DNA from 2 places in the Bradyrhizobium sp. 482_C4_N1_8 genome. Region 2 is predicted to be linked to the other one. Evidence: predicted binding sites of a transcription regulator. Region 2 holds the regulator's gene; the other holds the start of a gene.

Region 1 (7,392 bases), 2.0 Mb from region 2:
CTGGTTGACGTGGAAATAGCTGGTGCCTTCGTTGTCGCCGGTGTTGAAATCGGGAATGCGCTTGATGCCCATCTCCTCGGCGGCGTCGCCGACGGCGTCGAGAACGGCCCATGACAGCCGTGGCGCCTCGATGCGCCAGCCGCCGCCGGTGCCATGATGCTCGCTCGCACCGAGGAAGTGATCTTCGAGTTTCTTGAACAGCGGCAGCACGTCGTCATAACCCCAACCGGTCATGCCGAGCTGGCGCCAGTGGTCGTAATCGGCGGCCTGTCCGCGCATCGAGATCATGGCGTTGATCGCCGAAGAGCCGCCGATCACCTTGCCGCGGGGATAGGCCAGCGAGCGGCCGTTCAGGCCCGGCTCCGCCTCGGTCTTGAACATCCAGTCCGAGCGCGGATTGCCGATCGCGAAGAGATAGCCGACCGGAATGTGGAACCAGATCCAGTTGTCGTCGCCGCCGGCTTCGAGAATGAGGACGCGATTCCCTGATACGGCCGAGAGGCGGTTGGCGATGATGCAGCCGGCCGTGCCGGCTCCGACGACAATGTAGTCAAACTCACCTTCGAGGCGCCTCGGCATTCAGCTTCCACCCAAACAGGCGTCATGCCCGGGCTTGTCCGGGGCATCCACGCGCTTTCCGTCCTAATAGTCAGACGTGGATGGCCAAGACAAGCTGGTGACAAGCCCGGCCATGACGAGAGCACAGGGGACCCTCGATCCACGGGAGTTAGGTGGACTGGTGCTTGCATGGTAGACAGTCCTGTATTCCCAACAAGGCTTGAGACCCTCCATGCCCATCGTGAACCGCGTCGCCGACCTCCAACCCGATATTCAGGCCTGGCGCCGGGACATCCACCAGCATCCGGAGCTGCTGTACGATGTTCACCGCACCGCAGCATTCGTTGCGGACCGGCTGCGCGAGTTCGGCTGCGACGAGGTTGTGACCGGCCTCGGGCAGACCGGCGTGGTCGGCGTGATCAAGGGCAGCAAGCCGGCCGGCGACGGGCTCAAGGTGATCGGCATGCGTGCCGACATGGACGCGCTGCCCGTCGACGAGCAGACCAACCTGCCTTACGCCTCCAAGACTCCGGGCAAGATGCACGCCTGTGGCCATGACGGCCACACCGCGATGCTGCTCGGTGCGGCCCGCTACCTCGCCGAGACCCGCAACTTCGCCGGCGATGCTGTGGTGATCTTCCAGCCTGCCGAGGAGGGCGGCGCCGGCGGCGCGGCCATGGTCAAGGACGGCCTGATGGAGCGCTTCGGCATCGAGCAGGTCTACGGCATGCACAACGGCCCGGGCATCCCGATCGGCTCGTTCGCGATCCGGCCGGGCCCGATCATGGCGGCGACCGACGAGGTCGACATCATGATCGAGGGCCTCGGCGGCCATGCCGCGCGTCCGCACAAGTGCATCGATTCCGTGCTGGTCGGCGCGCAGGTGATCACCGCGCTGCAGTCGATCGTCGCCCGCAGCGTCGATCCGCTGGAATCGGCCGTGATCTCGATCTGCGAATTCCACGCCGGCAATGCCCGCAACGTCATTCCGCAGACTGCGACGTTGAGGGGCACCATCCGCACGTTGTCGCCGGAGGTGCGCAAGCTGGTCGAGAAGCGCGTGCACGAAGTGGTGGCGGGCGTGGCGCAGATCACCGGTGCCAAGATCGACCTGCACTACAAGCGCAACTACCCTGTCGTGAACAACCACGCCGCGGAGACCGAGGTGGCGCGGCGCATCGCCAGGAACGTTGCCGGCGAGGCCAATGTGCACGAGATGCCGCCGCTGATGGGCGGCGAGGATTTCGCCTACATGCTGGAAGCGCGGCCCGGCGCGTTCATCTTCTGCGGCAACGGCGACAGCGCCGGTCTGCATCACCCCGCCTACAATTTCAACGACGAGGCGATCGTGTTCGGTACGTCCTATTGGGTCAAGCTGGTCGAGGAGTCGCTCGCGGCGTCTTAACGCCGAACCGAAGCACAAACGAAGAGGGCCCGTGCATCGCACGGGCCCTTTGTCTTTGCGGAATGATCGGCTCAGAAAATCTGCGAGAAGATCACATACAGCGTGGCCGACAGCGCGATCGCGCAGGGCAGCGTCAGCACCCAGGCCATCAGCAGGTTGCGGATGGTCGCCATCTGCAGGCCCGAGCCGTTCGCGGCCATGGTGCCGGCGACGCCGGACGACAGCACGTGGGTGGTCGAGACCGGCAGGCCGAACACGTCGGCGGCGCCGATCGTGGCGGCGGCGACCAGCTCGGCGGAGGCGCCCTGTGCGTAGGTGAGATGGGTCTTGCCGATCTTCTCACCGACGGTGACGACGATGCGCTTCCAGCCGACCATGGTGCCGAGGCCGAGCGCGATGGCGACGGCGACCTTCACCCAGGTCGGGATGAACTTCGTGGCGCTATCGAGGCCGCCCTTGTAGGCGTTCAAGGTCGCGACCTCTTCCTTGTTGAGGTCGTTTTCCTTGTCCTTCATCAGGAAGCGGATCGCTTCCGAGGTCAGGTACATGTCGTTACGGGTGTTGCCGACCACTTCCGCCGGTACCTTGTTGAGCGAGCCGTACTTCGCGACCTGGTCGCCGACATCCTTCACCAGCACCGACAGCGAGGGGTAGGTGCCTTCGCTGATGTGGTGCGAGGTGATGTACTGCGTCACCGCAGGACGGGGATCGCCGATGATCGAGTGACCGGCGCCCTTGGCCGCGATCACCTTGGAGGCTGCGTCCGAGACCTTCTGGAACTGGGCGACCTGGCTCTCCGGCAGCGCGCGGTTAAGCGCGTAAGCGGTCGGCACGGTGCCGATCAGGATCAGCATGATCAGGCCCATGCCCTTCTGGCCGTCGTTCGAGCCGTGGGCGAAGCTGACGCCGGTGCAGGTTGCGATCAGCAGGCCGCGGATCCACAGCGGCGGCGCCTTGTTGCCTTCGGGCGCGGCATAGAGCGCAGGGTTGCGCACGATGAACTTGAGCAGCAGCAGCAGCACGGCGGCGCAGATGAAACCGAACAGCGGCGACAGCAGCAGCGCGTAGCCGATCTCGGTGGCCTTGCTCCAGTCGACGCCCGAGGTGCCGTCGCGGCCGCGCATGACGGCATTGGCGATGCCGACGCCGATGATCGAGCCGATCAGCGTGTGCGAGGAGGAGGCGGGCAGGCCGAAATACCAGGTACCGAGGTTCCAGATGATCGCGGCGATCAAGAGTGCGAACACCATGGCGAAGCCGGCGCTGGAGCCGACCTGGAGGATCAGCTCGACCGGCAGCAGCGAGACGATGCCGAACGCGACCGCGCCGGAGGACAGCAGCACGCCGAGGAAGTTGAAGAAGCCCGACCACATCACCGCGAATTCAGCCGGCAGCGAATGGGTGTAGATCACGGTCGCCACCGCGTTGGCGGTGTCGTGGAAGCCGTTGACGAATTCGAAGCCGAGCGCGATCAGCAGCGCGACGAACAACAGGATGTAGGGCAGGAAGGTCGTCACCTTCGTGCCGGTCGCGTTGACGTCGACATAGATGCTGTAGGCAACGAACAGCAGGCCTGCGGCAAGGATGCCGAAGAACAGGATCATCGTGAGCGGGTTAAAACCCTTGTCGAGATTTGGCCTGGAAGCCGGCTGGACAGGCGTCGGATCGCCTACCGCACGGTCGAATGCAACATCTGTCATTTTTGGACGCCCCTTAACTAATTTGAAGGGCTATTGTCCGCGATGGATTTGAAGGCTGGATGACAGCTGCGTCGTAAAGTCGCTTTCCCTCCAGTATTTGCCAGTATTTAGGCGGCGCGTGCGGCTTTCTTCTGCAAGCCGGCGGCAATCTTCAGGTCTTCGACAAAGCGCTGATATTCCAGCACTTTGGCTTCCGGATCGGGCAGTCGGAGCAGATAGGACGGGTGCACCGTCACCAGCGCCTTGCGGCCGTCGGGCAGGTCTATGAGCCGGCCACGGGTCTTGCCGATCGGGATGATCTTGCCGAACACGCTTTGCGCGGCGGTGGCGCCCATTGCCACGATGAGCTCGGGCTGGATTGCCGAAACTTCCCGCTCGTACCATTGCCGGCACGCCCGGATCTCCGGCGTCGCCGGCTTCTGGTGCAGACGGATCTTTCCGCGCGGCACGAATTTGAAGTGCTTGACCGCGTTGGTGACGTAGACCTTGTTGCGGTCGACGCCGGCTTCCTGAAGCGCACGGTCGAGCATCTGGCCGGCCGGGCCGACGAAGGGGTGGCCGGCGAGGTCTTCCTTGTCGCCGGGCTGCTCGCCGACCAGCATGATGGTCGCGTCTTTCGGGCCCTCGCCGAACACGGTCTGCGTCGCGTCCTTGTAGAGCGGGCAGGCGCGGCAATGCGCGGCCTCCTCGCGGAGCGCTTCGAGATCGTCGGCAGCCAGCTTGCGTGGCATCGGAGCCTCCGGCCGCTTCTGGGGCTTGTGCGGATCGGTTGCGGCATTGGCGATCATGGCGCCGGTCATGCGCTCGGCGTCCTCGATCAAGGGCTTAATGATCGACGCCTCGGGCAGGTTCCTCCAGTATTTCTTCGGCATCTCCGTCTGCATTGCCTTCACCTTCAGCCGCGCCGGATTGAAGATGCTGGCGTAGTAGCGCCGCCAGGTTTCCTCCAACCGGTCTTCGCCGGGTGCTTCGTTCTTGCTCACGCCCGACGTGAACGAGAGCGCGTGGCCGTCCCAATGCGCACACAGATCGGGTGTCAGGATCGACCAGGGCATGTCGGCGAAGCGCTTGGCAAAGAACGGCGCGGCAAGCTCGACGATGTGATGCTCCGGCTCGAACCAGGCGACGTAATGCGCCGCGCGCTCGCGTCCGATCTCGCGGAAGCGCACGAAGGCATGCATCTTGTGCTCGTCGCGATGGACTGCTCTTGCCATGGCGGTGACTTGCGCGACATCGGGATCGGTCGCGACCTCGATGAGATCGTGATTGTCTTTCAAGCGCCAGAGCAGGCGATAGAGGATCGCAAAGCGCTCGCCGTCGCGATGCAGGATCGCGGCCTTGGCGAGCTCGACGAATTTTGCCGAGACGTTGAAGGTGCCGTCGTTCACCTCAAATATCGGAGACGGCGCGGGCGGTGCGAACAGCTCGGCTTCGCCGCCTTGTACGGTCCAGGTGGCATCGGTTGGCGGCACATGATGCAGCACGAGCGACCGCGCGGCTTTGCGCCAGCCGTCGAAATCGGTTTCGGTGTCGAGGGTGATGTACTGCATCAGAAGCCAAACCCCAGTTGTGTTGCCTTCGGCTTGAACCGTTCGATCAGCCGCGCCTCGTCGAGGCGGTGCGGCGCGGGGCGGTGATCGCTGAGGACGATGAAAGGCAGCGCCTTGTTGCGGGGCACGTGCAGCCGCGCGAGATCGGAGAGGCGGATCGTGGTGGTGCGCCGGGTCGCGATGATGCGTTCGACCGCCTTGGTGCCGAAGCCGGGCACGCGCAACAGCTCCTCGCGGCTGGCGCGGTTGACGTCGAGCGGGAAGCGGTCGCGATGGCGCAGCGCCCAGGCGAGCTTCGGATCGATGTCGAGCGGCAGCATCGCGTTGTCATCGACGATCTCCGCAACGTCGAAACCGTAGAACCGCATCAGCCAGTCGGCCTGGTAGAGCCGGTGCTCGCGCAGCAGCGGCGGCTGTACCAGAGGCAAAGCGCGGCTGGCATCGGGGATCGGGCTGAAGGCGGAGTAATAGACGCGCCGCAGCCTGTAGGAGCCATAGAGATTGGAGCTGGTGTGGAGAATGGTGTGATCGGAGGCCGCGTCGGCGCCGACGATCATCTGCGTGCTCTGTCCGGCGGGCGCGAAGCGCTGCGGCCTCGCCTTCGTCTTTGTGCTGCGGTTTTCCTCAGCCTCGTCGAGCTTCAGCCGCAGCCGGCCCATGGTGCGGCGGATCGCGCGCACATCCTTTTCCGGTGCGTATTGCTGCAGGCTCGTCTCCTCAGGCATCTCGATGTTGATGGAGAGGCGATCTGCATATTTGCCGGCTTCCGCGATCAGCGCGTCGTCGGCCTCGGGAATGGTCTTGAGATGGATGTAGCCGCGAAAGTGATGCTCCTCGCGCAGTTTGCGCGCGACGCTGACCACCTGCTCCATGGTGTAGTCGGGGCTGCGGATGATGCCGGAGGAGAGAAACAAGCCCTCGATGTAATTGCGCCGGTAGAAGTCGAGCGTGAGCTTGACCACTTCGTCGATGGTGAAGCGGGCACGCGGCACGTTGGAAGAGGCGCGGTTGACGCAATAAAGGCAGTTGTAATTGCAGGCGTTGGTCAGGAGCACTTTGAGCAGCGAGATGCAGCGTCCGTCCGGCGCGTAGGAATGGCAGATGCCCATGCCCGGTGCGGTCGAGCCCATGCCCTTGCCGTCGCTGGAATCCCGCTTCTCGGTGCCGCTGGAGGCGCACGACGCATCGTATTTGGCGGCATCAGCCAGAATCTCCAGCTTGCGTTGTACGTCCATCGTGGAATCCCTTTGATTCAGCTTACGAATCCGGATGAGCACCAATTCGATTGACTCCCCGGCCGCTGTTAGCTTTATATTAGAACATATCATGAACAAATGAGCCAGCCGCAGGTTCTTATTTTTGAGAACCTCGGCAATCACCTCTGAAGGAGCGGCGTATATGAGCGGCGCACGGATGAACGCGCTTGCGACCTTGCGCGGCCAGATCGAGCGCATCGAGACGGCGGAGGTCGTGCATCAGCACGATCGCGTCGCGCTCGGCCACGACGAGGTCGACAGCGCGCTGAAGGGCGGGCTCGCGCGCGCGGTGATCCACGAGGTGTTTTGCGAGGGCCGGCAGGGAACCGCCGCGACGGGTTTTGTCATGGGGCTTGCGGGGCGTGTCTCGCGGCGCCGGCCGCTGCTGTGGGTGCGGCAGGATTTTTCGGAACTCGAGACCGGCGCGCTGTCGATGAGCGGGCTTGCCGAGATCGGTCTCGATCCGCGCCGCGTGGTGATGGTGCGCGCCGCCGATGTCGAGAGCGCGTTGCGGACCTCGGCCGATGCGCTCGCCTGCGACGCGCTTGGCGCCGTCGTGCTCGAGCTCTGGGGTGAGACGCGGCAGTTCGATCTCGTGGCGAGCCGTAAGCTGACACTGGCCGCGCAATCGTCCGGTGTCACCGGCCTGATGTTGCGGATGGCCGCGCAGCCGCTGCCCTCGACCGCGGAGACGCGATGGATGCTGCGCGCGGCGCATTCGCCGCCGGGCCCGGCATGGAGTGCCTGGGGCGCGCCGCGCTTCGATGCCGAGCTCTTGCGCAATCGTCATGGCCCCTGCGGCCGGTGGATCATGGAATGGAAATGTGATGAGTGCCAGTTCTCTGAACCGTCGACGTATCCTCAGCCTGTGGCTGCCACGCCTGCCCATCGATCGGATTCAGCGGTTCTTCGGCGCGCTGGGT
Region 2 (7,392 bases):
CCGCATCTCGTCGTCGATCTTTGCCCCGGGCACCACGATCTCGGCGGCGATCGCATCGGAGTTCGCCGAGAGCGACGGCCTGCACCAGTCCGGCCTGATCCTGCTCGGCCTGCTGCTGTTCGTGCTGACATTCTTCGTGCTCGCGGCTGCACGGTTGATGCTGATGCGTCTTGAAAAGAAGGCGGGGAAGTAACATGAACCCGATCTACGCACGCCGCCGCCGCATGGACATCGTCATCCGTGTGCTCTGCCTGGCTGCCGCTGCCTTCGGCGTCACATGGCTCGCGCTGATCCTGATGACGCTGCTCTACAACGGCATTGCCGGCCTGAACCTGGAGCTCTTCGTTGCGGACACGCCGCCTCCGGGCTCGACCGAGGGCGGCCTGCGCAACGCCATCGTGGGTTCGATCATCATGACCGTGCTCGGCGTCGGCATCGGCGCGCCGCTCGGTCTGTTCGCCGGCACCTATCTCGCCGAGTACGGCCGCAACGACCGCCTGACCTCGGTGATCCGCTTCATCAACGACATCCTGCTCTCGGCGCCCTCGATCATCATCGGCCTGTTCATCTATGGTGCGGTGGTGGTGCCGATGCGCGGCTTCTCGGCGATTGCCGGCTGCCTCGCGCTTGCGGTGATCGTCATCCCGGTGGTGCTGCGCACGACCGAGGACATGCTGCTGCTGGTGCCGAACGCACTGCGTGAGGCGGCCTCGGCGCTCGGCCTGCCGCGCTCGCTGGTGATCAAGCGCATCGCCTATCGCGCGGCGCGCTCGGGCCTCATCACCGGCGTGATGCTGGCCACCGCCCGCGTCGCCGGCGAGACCGCGCCGCTGCTCTTCACCGCGCTGTCGAACCAGTTCTTCAGCCTGGGTCTGAACAAGACGATGGCGAACCTGCCGGTCACCATCAATAATTTCGTGCAGAGCCCCTACGCCTACTGGAAGCAGCTCGCCTGGAGCGGCGCGCTGCTCATCACCCTGACCGTTCTTGCCCTGAATATTGGCGCGCGCATTCTGAGCGCCGAGAGGACCGCAAAATGAGTGATCTTTCCGTATCGATGAGCGCGGCCGGTGGTTTGCCCCAGGCGCCGGTGCTGCCCGAAGCTCCGGCCAAGGTGACGGTGCGCAACCTCAATTTCTATTACGGCGAGCACCACGCGCTGAAGAACATCAATCTGGCGCTCGGCACCAACCGCGTCACGGCGTTCATCGGCCCGTCGGGCTGCGGCAAGTCGACCCTGCTGCGCATCTTCAATCGGATGTACGACCTCTATCCGGGCCAGCGCGTCACCGGTCAGCTCATGCTCGACCAGACCAACGTCCTCGACCCCAAGCTGGACCTCAATTTGCTGCGCGCCCGCGTCGGCATGGTGTTCCAGAAGCCGACGCCGTTCCCGATGACGATCTACGAGAACATCGCCTTCGGCATCCGCCTTTACGAGAAGATCTCGAAGTCCGAGATGGACGACCGCGTCGAGAAGGCGCTGCGCGGTGGCGCGCTGTGGAACGAGGTCAAGGACAAGCTCAACGCCTCCGGCCTGTCGCTCTCCGGCGGCCAGCAGCAGCGCCTCTGCATCGCCCGCACGGTCGCGGTGCGGCCCGAGGTGATCTTGTTCGACGAGCCCTGCTCGGCGCTCGACCCGATCTCGACCGCCAAGGTCGAGGAGCTGATCCAGGAGCTGTCCGAGAACTACACGATCGCGATCGTCACCCACAACATGCAGCAGGCGGCGCGCGTCTCCGACAAGACCGCCTTCATGTATCTCGGCGAGCTGATCGAGTTCGACGACACCAGCAAGATCTTCACGTCGCCGACCGACCGGCGCACGCAGGATTACATCACCGGCCGGTTCGGCTGAGGAGACGGAACATGGGTTCTGAACATACCGCAAAGGCCTTCGACACCGACCTCCAGGAGCTCACGCGCCTGGTCGCCGAGATGGGCGGCATCGCCGAGCGCATGATCGTCGATTCCGTCGACGCGCTTATCCGCCGCGACGTCGCGCTCGGCCAGCGCGTCGTGACCATCGACGCCGAGCTCGACGCGCTCCAGAAGAAGATCGAGGAGCGCGCCGTTCTCACCATCGCGCGCCGCCAGCCGATGGCGGTGGATCTGCGCGAGATCGTCGGCGCCATGCGCGTCGCGACCGATCTCGAGCGGATCGGCGACCTCGCCAAGAACATGGGCAAGCGCGTCGCGGCGCTGGAGACGGATTTCCATCCGCTCAAGCTGTTCCGCGGTCTGGAGCACATGACCGACCTCGTGCAGCAACAAGTCAAGTCGGTGCTGGATGCCTATGCCGCGCACGATCTGCCGGCGGCGATGGCGGTGTGGAAGGGCGACGAGGAAGTCGACGCCATCTGCACCTCGCTGTTCCGCGAGCTCCTCACCTACATGATGGAGGATCCGCGCAACATCTCGTTCTGCATCCATCTGATGTTCTGCGCCAAGAACATCGAGCGCATCGGTGACCACGCCACCAACATCGCCGAGACCGTGTTCTACATGATCGAGGGCCAGGCGATCACCGACAAGCGGCCGAAGGGCGACATGACGACCTTCGCCACGACGGTCCCGAACACTTAAGGAGCGACGAACACCATGGGCGCACGCATTATGGTGGTTGAGGACGAGGAAGCTCTCACCGAGCTTCTCCGCTACAACCTCGAAGGCGACGGCTATGACGTCGAGACGGTGATGCGCGGCGACGACGCCGACACCCGCCTCAAGGAGCACATCCCCGATTTGATCGTGCTCGACTGGATGCTGCCGGGCCTCTCCGGCATCGAGCTGTGCCGGCGGCTGCGCACCCGGCCCGAGACCAAGCAGCTCCCGATCATCATGCTCACCGCGCGCGGCGAGGAGAGCGAGCGGGTGCGGGGCCTTGCGACCGGCGCCGACGACTACATCGTCAAGCCGTTCTCGGTGCCGGAGCTGCTGGCACGCGTGAAGGGCCTGCTCAGGCGCGCCAGCCCCGAGCGGCTCGCCACCGTGCTCGCCTATGGCGACATCGAGCTCGACCGCGACAAGCGCCGCGTGGCGCGCTCGGGCCGGCCGATCGATCTCGGTCCGACCGAATATCGCCTGCTGGAGTTCTTCCTGGAGCATCCCGGCCGCGTGTTCTCGCGCGAGCAGCTGCTCGACAGCGTCTGGGGCCGTGACATCTACATCGACGAGCGCACCGTCGACGTCCATATCGGCCGCCTGCGCAAGCTGCTCAATCTCGGCCGCGAGCAGGACCCGATCCGCACCGTCCGCGGCGCGGGCTACGCACTGGACGATCGCTTTGCGAAGGCGGAGCAGGCGTAGCTCGGTGAGCTGCGGCCACACTCTCGGTGTCGTCCCGGACAAGCGCAAGCGCGGGTCCGGGACACCCACAGCGAGCGGTTATTTTGTGAAAAGGTAACTCCGAGTCCCCGTAGCCACATCTTGCGGTGGTTAAGGGTCCCGGATCTGCGCGCGCTCGAGGCGCGCTTGTCCGGGACGACATCGGATTTGTTGAGCCGCCATCGTGTGACGGCTCCTTTCTGAGCTCAGAACGACTTCAGCGCGGACCCGGCTTCGCCGGCGCGCGCCGGCGATCGGCCGCGGGCTGATACGCCACGCGCGAGTGCTGGGCGCAGTAGGGCAGGCCGGAGAGCGCCTTGCCGCCGCAGAAGAAGAAATCCGGGCTCGAGGGATCGCCGACCGGCCAGTGGCAGGTGGCCTCGTTCAGCTCCAGCAGCGACAGCCGCTGGCTCATCGGCACGACGTTGTCGTAGGTGACCGGTTCGGCCTCGACCTCGACTTCGAAGGCCTGCGCCAGCGCGGTGTTGCCGCGCGCGATCGGGCGTGTCACCCGCATCATGTGCTGGGCGGGGCGCGCCTTGCGCGGCCGCGGCGCTGCCGATGAAGGGCTCTTGGCGCGGCCCGACAGGCCGAGCCGGTGCACTTTGCCGATTACGGCATTGCGGGTCACATTGCCGAGTTCAGCGGCGATCTGGCTGGCCGAAAGTCCGGCCTCCCAGAGCTTTTTCAGCTGCTCGACGCGATCATCCGACCAGGTCAAAACGGTCATTGCACCCTTTCCTTCGCCGGCGCCTGCCATCCTGGCGGCCGCACGGCGAATGCCTAAGCTTCGAAAAACCCGTGCCGCCAGAATCCCTTAAGGCTCGCCGGGCGCACCAGATGCGCCCGAACGCTTACGCCGGTACATGAGGACTTAGAGGATCAGAACTGCTGCACGAGATGTCGTATCTGACAAGCCAAACGCTACAATATGGCGTGACTCACGCGCAAGAGTCCGCCGACTCGCTTCCACATGTTCCGTGGCGGAAATACGCAAAATCGCCACCGCAAGACTACGGATTCTGCGTTTCGCGAGGCTTTCCGGGCGGCATTGACACCGGTTTCACCAGGCATAAGATAGTCAGGCGTGCCGCCCTTAAAAGGCGGCACGTTTCGTTTTCCGGGCCGGTCAATGGTGCGTTGCGCAATGCACGCTCACACCGTCCGCAACATTCAAGTGATCGTCATGACTAACAGCGCAGCGCCGCATTTGCTCCCCGTTTTCGCCAGGTCCGACCTCGGTTTCGAGCGCGGTGAAGGCTGCTGGCTGATTGCGACCAATGGCGATCGCTATCTCGATTTCACCTCGGGTGTGGCGGTGAATGCGCTCGGCCATGCTCATCCTGCGTTGGTCAAGGCGTTGCAAGAGCAGGCCACCAAACTCTGGCACATGTCGAACCTGTTCCAGAGCCCGGACGGCGAGAAGCTCGCCGCGCGTCTGTGCAACGAAAGCTTCGCGGACTTCGTGTTCTTCTGCAATTCCGGCGCCGAAGCGCTGGAAGGTGTGATCAAGCTGGTCCGCCATCATCACTTCTCCAAGGGTCATCCGGAACGTTACCGCATCATCACCTTCGAAGGCGCCTTCCACGGCCGCACGCTGGCAACGCTCGCCGCGACCGGTTCGGCAAAATATCTCGAAGGGTTTGGCCCGCCGATGGACGGCTTCGACCAGGTCCCGCATGGCGATATCGAAGCCGTCAAGAAGGCGATCGGTCCGCAGACCGCCGGCATCCTGATCGAGCCGATCCAGGGCGAGGGCGGCGTGCGTTCGGCAACGCCCGCCTTCCTGAAGGCGTTGCGCCAGCTCTGCGATGAGAAGGGCCTGCTGCTCGCGTTCGACGAGGTGCAGACTGGCATGGGCCGCACCGGCGATCTGTTCGCGCATCGCCGCACCGGCGTCACGCCTGACGTGATGTCGCTGGCCAAGGCGCTCGGTGGTGGCTTCCCGATCGGCGCGGTGCTGGCGACCGCGGACGCGGCTGCCGGCATGGGGCCCGGCTCGCACGGCTCGACCTTCGGCGGCAATCCCCTCGCGATCTCGGCTGCCAATGCCGTGCTCGACGTCATGCTCAAGCCCGGCTTCTTCGACCACGTGCAGAAGATGTCGCTGCTGCTCAAGCAGAAGCTCGCCTCCGTGATCGATCGTTATCCCGACATCGTCAGCGAAGTGCGCGGCGAAGGCCTTCTGATCGGCATCAAGGCCGTGGTGCCATCCGGCGATCTTGGCGCGGCGTTGCGCAACGAAAAATTGCTCACGGTCGGCGCCGGCGACAATGTCGTGCGCTTCCTGCCGCCCTTGATCGTCACCGAAGCCGAAATCGAGGACAGCGTCGGGCGGCTCGAGCGCGCCTGCGCCGCGATCTCGTCCAGTCAGACCAAGCGGGCGGCGAGCTGATGAGCAAGTCCCCGAAGCACTTTCTGGATATCAACGAGCTCCCGTTGTCGGAGCTCAAGAGCATGCTCGCGGCCTCCTCCGCCATGAAGGCGAAGCAGAAAGCGCACCAGCCGGTGAAGCCGCTGGAAGGCAAGACGCTGGCGATGATCTTCGAGCGTCCGTCCACCCGCACCCGCGTCTCGTTCGACGTCGCCATGCGCCAGCTCGGTGGCGAGCCGATCATGCTGACCGGCGCCGAGATGCAGCTCGGCCGCGGCGAGACCATCGCCGACACGGCGCGCGTGCTGTCGCGCTATGTCGACGCCATCATGATCCGCATCCTCAATCACGAGGCCCTGCTGGAGCTGGCGGAATATGCGACGGTGCCCGTCATCAACGGCCTGACACGGCGCTCGCACCCTTGCCAGGTGATGGCCGACCTCATGACCTACGAAGAGCATCGCGGCCCGATCGAGGGCAGGACGGTGGCCTGGACCGGCGACGACAACAACGTGCTGGCGTCCTGGGCGCATGCCGCCGAGCGTTTCAAGTTCAAGCTCAATGTCGCGACGCCGCCGGAGCTTGCGCCGAAAAAGGTGATGCGGGACTTCATCAAGGCCACCGGCGCGCCGATCGTGCTCGGCACCGATCCCGAGGCTGCCGTGAAGGGGGCCGACTGCGTCGTCACCGACACTTGGGTGTCGATGGGCGACAAGGAAGGCGAGCACCGTCACAACGTGCTCAAGCCCTATCAGGTCAATTCGAAGCTGATGTCGCTGGCCAAGCCCGATGCGCTGTTCATGCATTGCCTGCCCGCCCATCGCGGCGAGGAAGTCACGGACGAAGTGATCGACGGCCCGCAATCGGTCGTGTTCGACGAGGCCGAAAACCGCCTGCATGCGCAGAAGGGCATTCTGGCCTGGTGCTTTGACGCGGTGAAGTAACGCGACGGTGGAGCGGGTGGCCGCGCTGGCGGCCGCATCCACCGCTGTCGTCCCGGACCAGCGCCGCACAGCGGCGCGCCGATCCGGGACCCTTAACCACAGGAAGTTGTTTGGCGAGGACGCGGAGTGGTCGTCGCCGGTTACATTGCAATCCTGTGGTTATGGGTCCCGGGCTCGCGCTTTGCGCACCCCCGGGACGACCCTGAGTTTGTCGTGCTTTCGTGCGATCTTTTCTGCATGCCGGGGAGCGTTCCGCGCCCTCTTCCATTTTCCTCCATCGACCCCAGATAAAGCGCCATGGTTTCCCAATCCCCTGACATGAAAACCGGGCCTGAAGGCCCGGTTCGCGCGCCATCAGCGGTTCCCATCGATGACGCCGTGCTGCCTTACGAGGTCGACGCACTCGACGTGCGCGGTCGCCTGGTGCGGCTTGGTCCCGCGCTCGACGAGATCCTGACCAAGCACGATTATCCCGCTGCCGTGGGCAAGCTGCTCGGCGAGGCCATCGTGCTGACGACGCTGCTCGGCTCGGCGCTGAAGTTCGAGGGCCGCTTCATCCTCCAGGCCCAGACCGACGGTCCGGTGTCGTTCCTGGTCGTCGACTACATGGCGCCGGATCGCCTGCGCGCCTATGCGCGCTACGATGCCGAGCGCCTCGGCGAGACAAAAGATTCCGGCACGCTCCTCGGTAACGGTCATCTCGCCATGACCATCGACCAGGGTCCCGACATGAGCCGCTACCAGGGT

The links. The regulator PhoB, encoded in region 2, activates phosphate uptake and scavenging genes when phosphate is short. The targets are predictions, from matches to a motif close to TGTCATNNANCTGTCAT.
Region 1: the regulator PhoB is predicted to act here: its motif matches at 3,712-3,728, upstream of AB7Z56_RS31800 (inorganic phosphate transporter).

Annotation. Positions count from the first base shown of each region.
Region 1 is NZ_CP197231.1:6,681,603-6,688,994, reverse strand. Features, by position in the region: gene AB7Z56_RS31810 (GMC family oxidoreductase) at 1-579, opposite strand, end outside; gene AB7Z56_RS31805 (M20 aminoacylase family protein) at 791-1,963, shown strand; gene AB7Z56_RS31800 (inorganic phosphate transporter) at 2,035-3,663, opposite strand; gene AB7Z56_RS31795 (UdgX family uracil-DNA binding protein) at 3,771-5,213, opposite strand; gene AB7Z56_RS31790 (putative DNA modification/repair radical SAM protein) at 5,213-6,448, opposite strand; gene AB7Z56_RS31785 (ImuA family protein) at 6,612-7,392, shown strand, end outside; gene AB7Z56_RS31780 (Y-family DNA polymerase) at 7,297-7,392, shown strand, end outside.
Region 2 is NZ_CP197231.1:8,671,103-8,678,494, reverse strand. Features, by position in the region: gene pstC (phosphate ABC transporter permease subunit PstC) at 1-193, shown strand, start outside; gene pstA (phosphate ABC transporter permease PstA) at 195-1,040, shown strand; gene pstB (phosphate ABC transporter ATP-binding protein PstB) at 1,037-1,858, shown strand; gene phoU (phosphate signaling complex protein PhoU) at 1,870-2,586, shown strand; gene phoB (phosphate regulon transcriptional regulator PhoB) at 2,602-3,309, shown strand; gene AB7Z56_RS41160 (GcrA family cell cycle regulator) at 3,545-4,057, opposite strand; gene AB7Z56_RS41155 (aspartate aminotransferase family protein) at 4,514-5,722, shown strand; gene argF (ornithine carbamoyltransferase) at 5,722-6,645, shown strand; gene AB7Z56_RS41145 (Hsp33 family molecular chaperone) at 6,943-7,392, shown strand, end outside.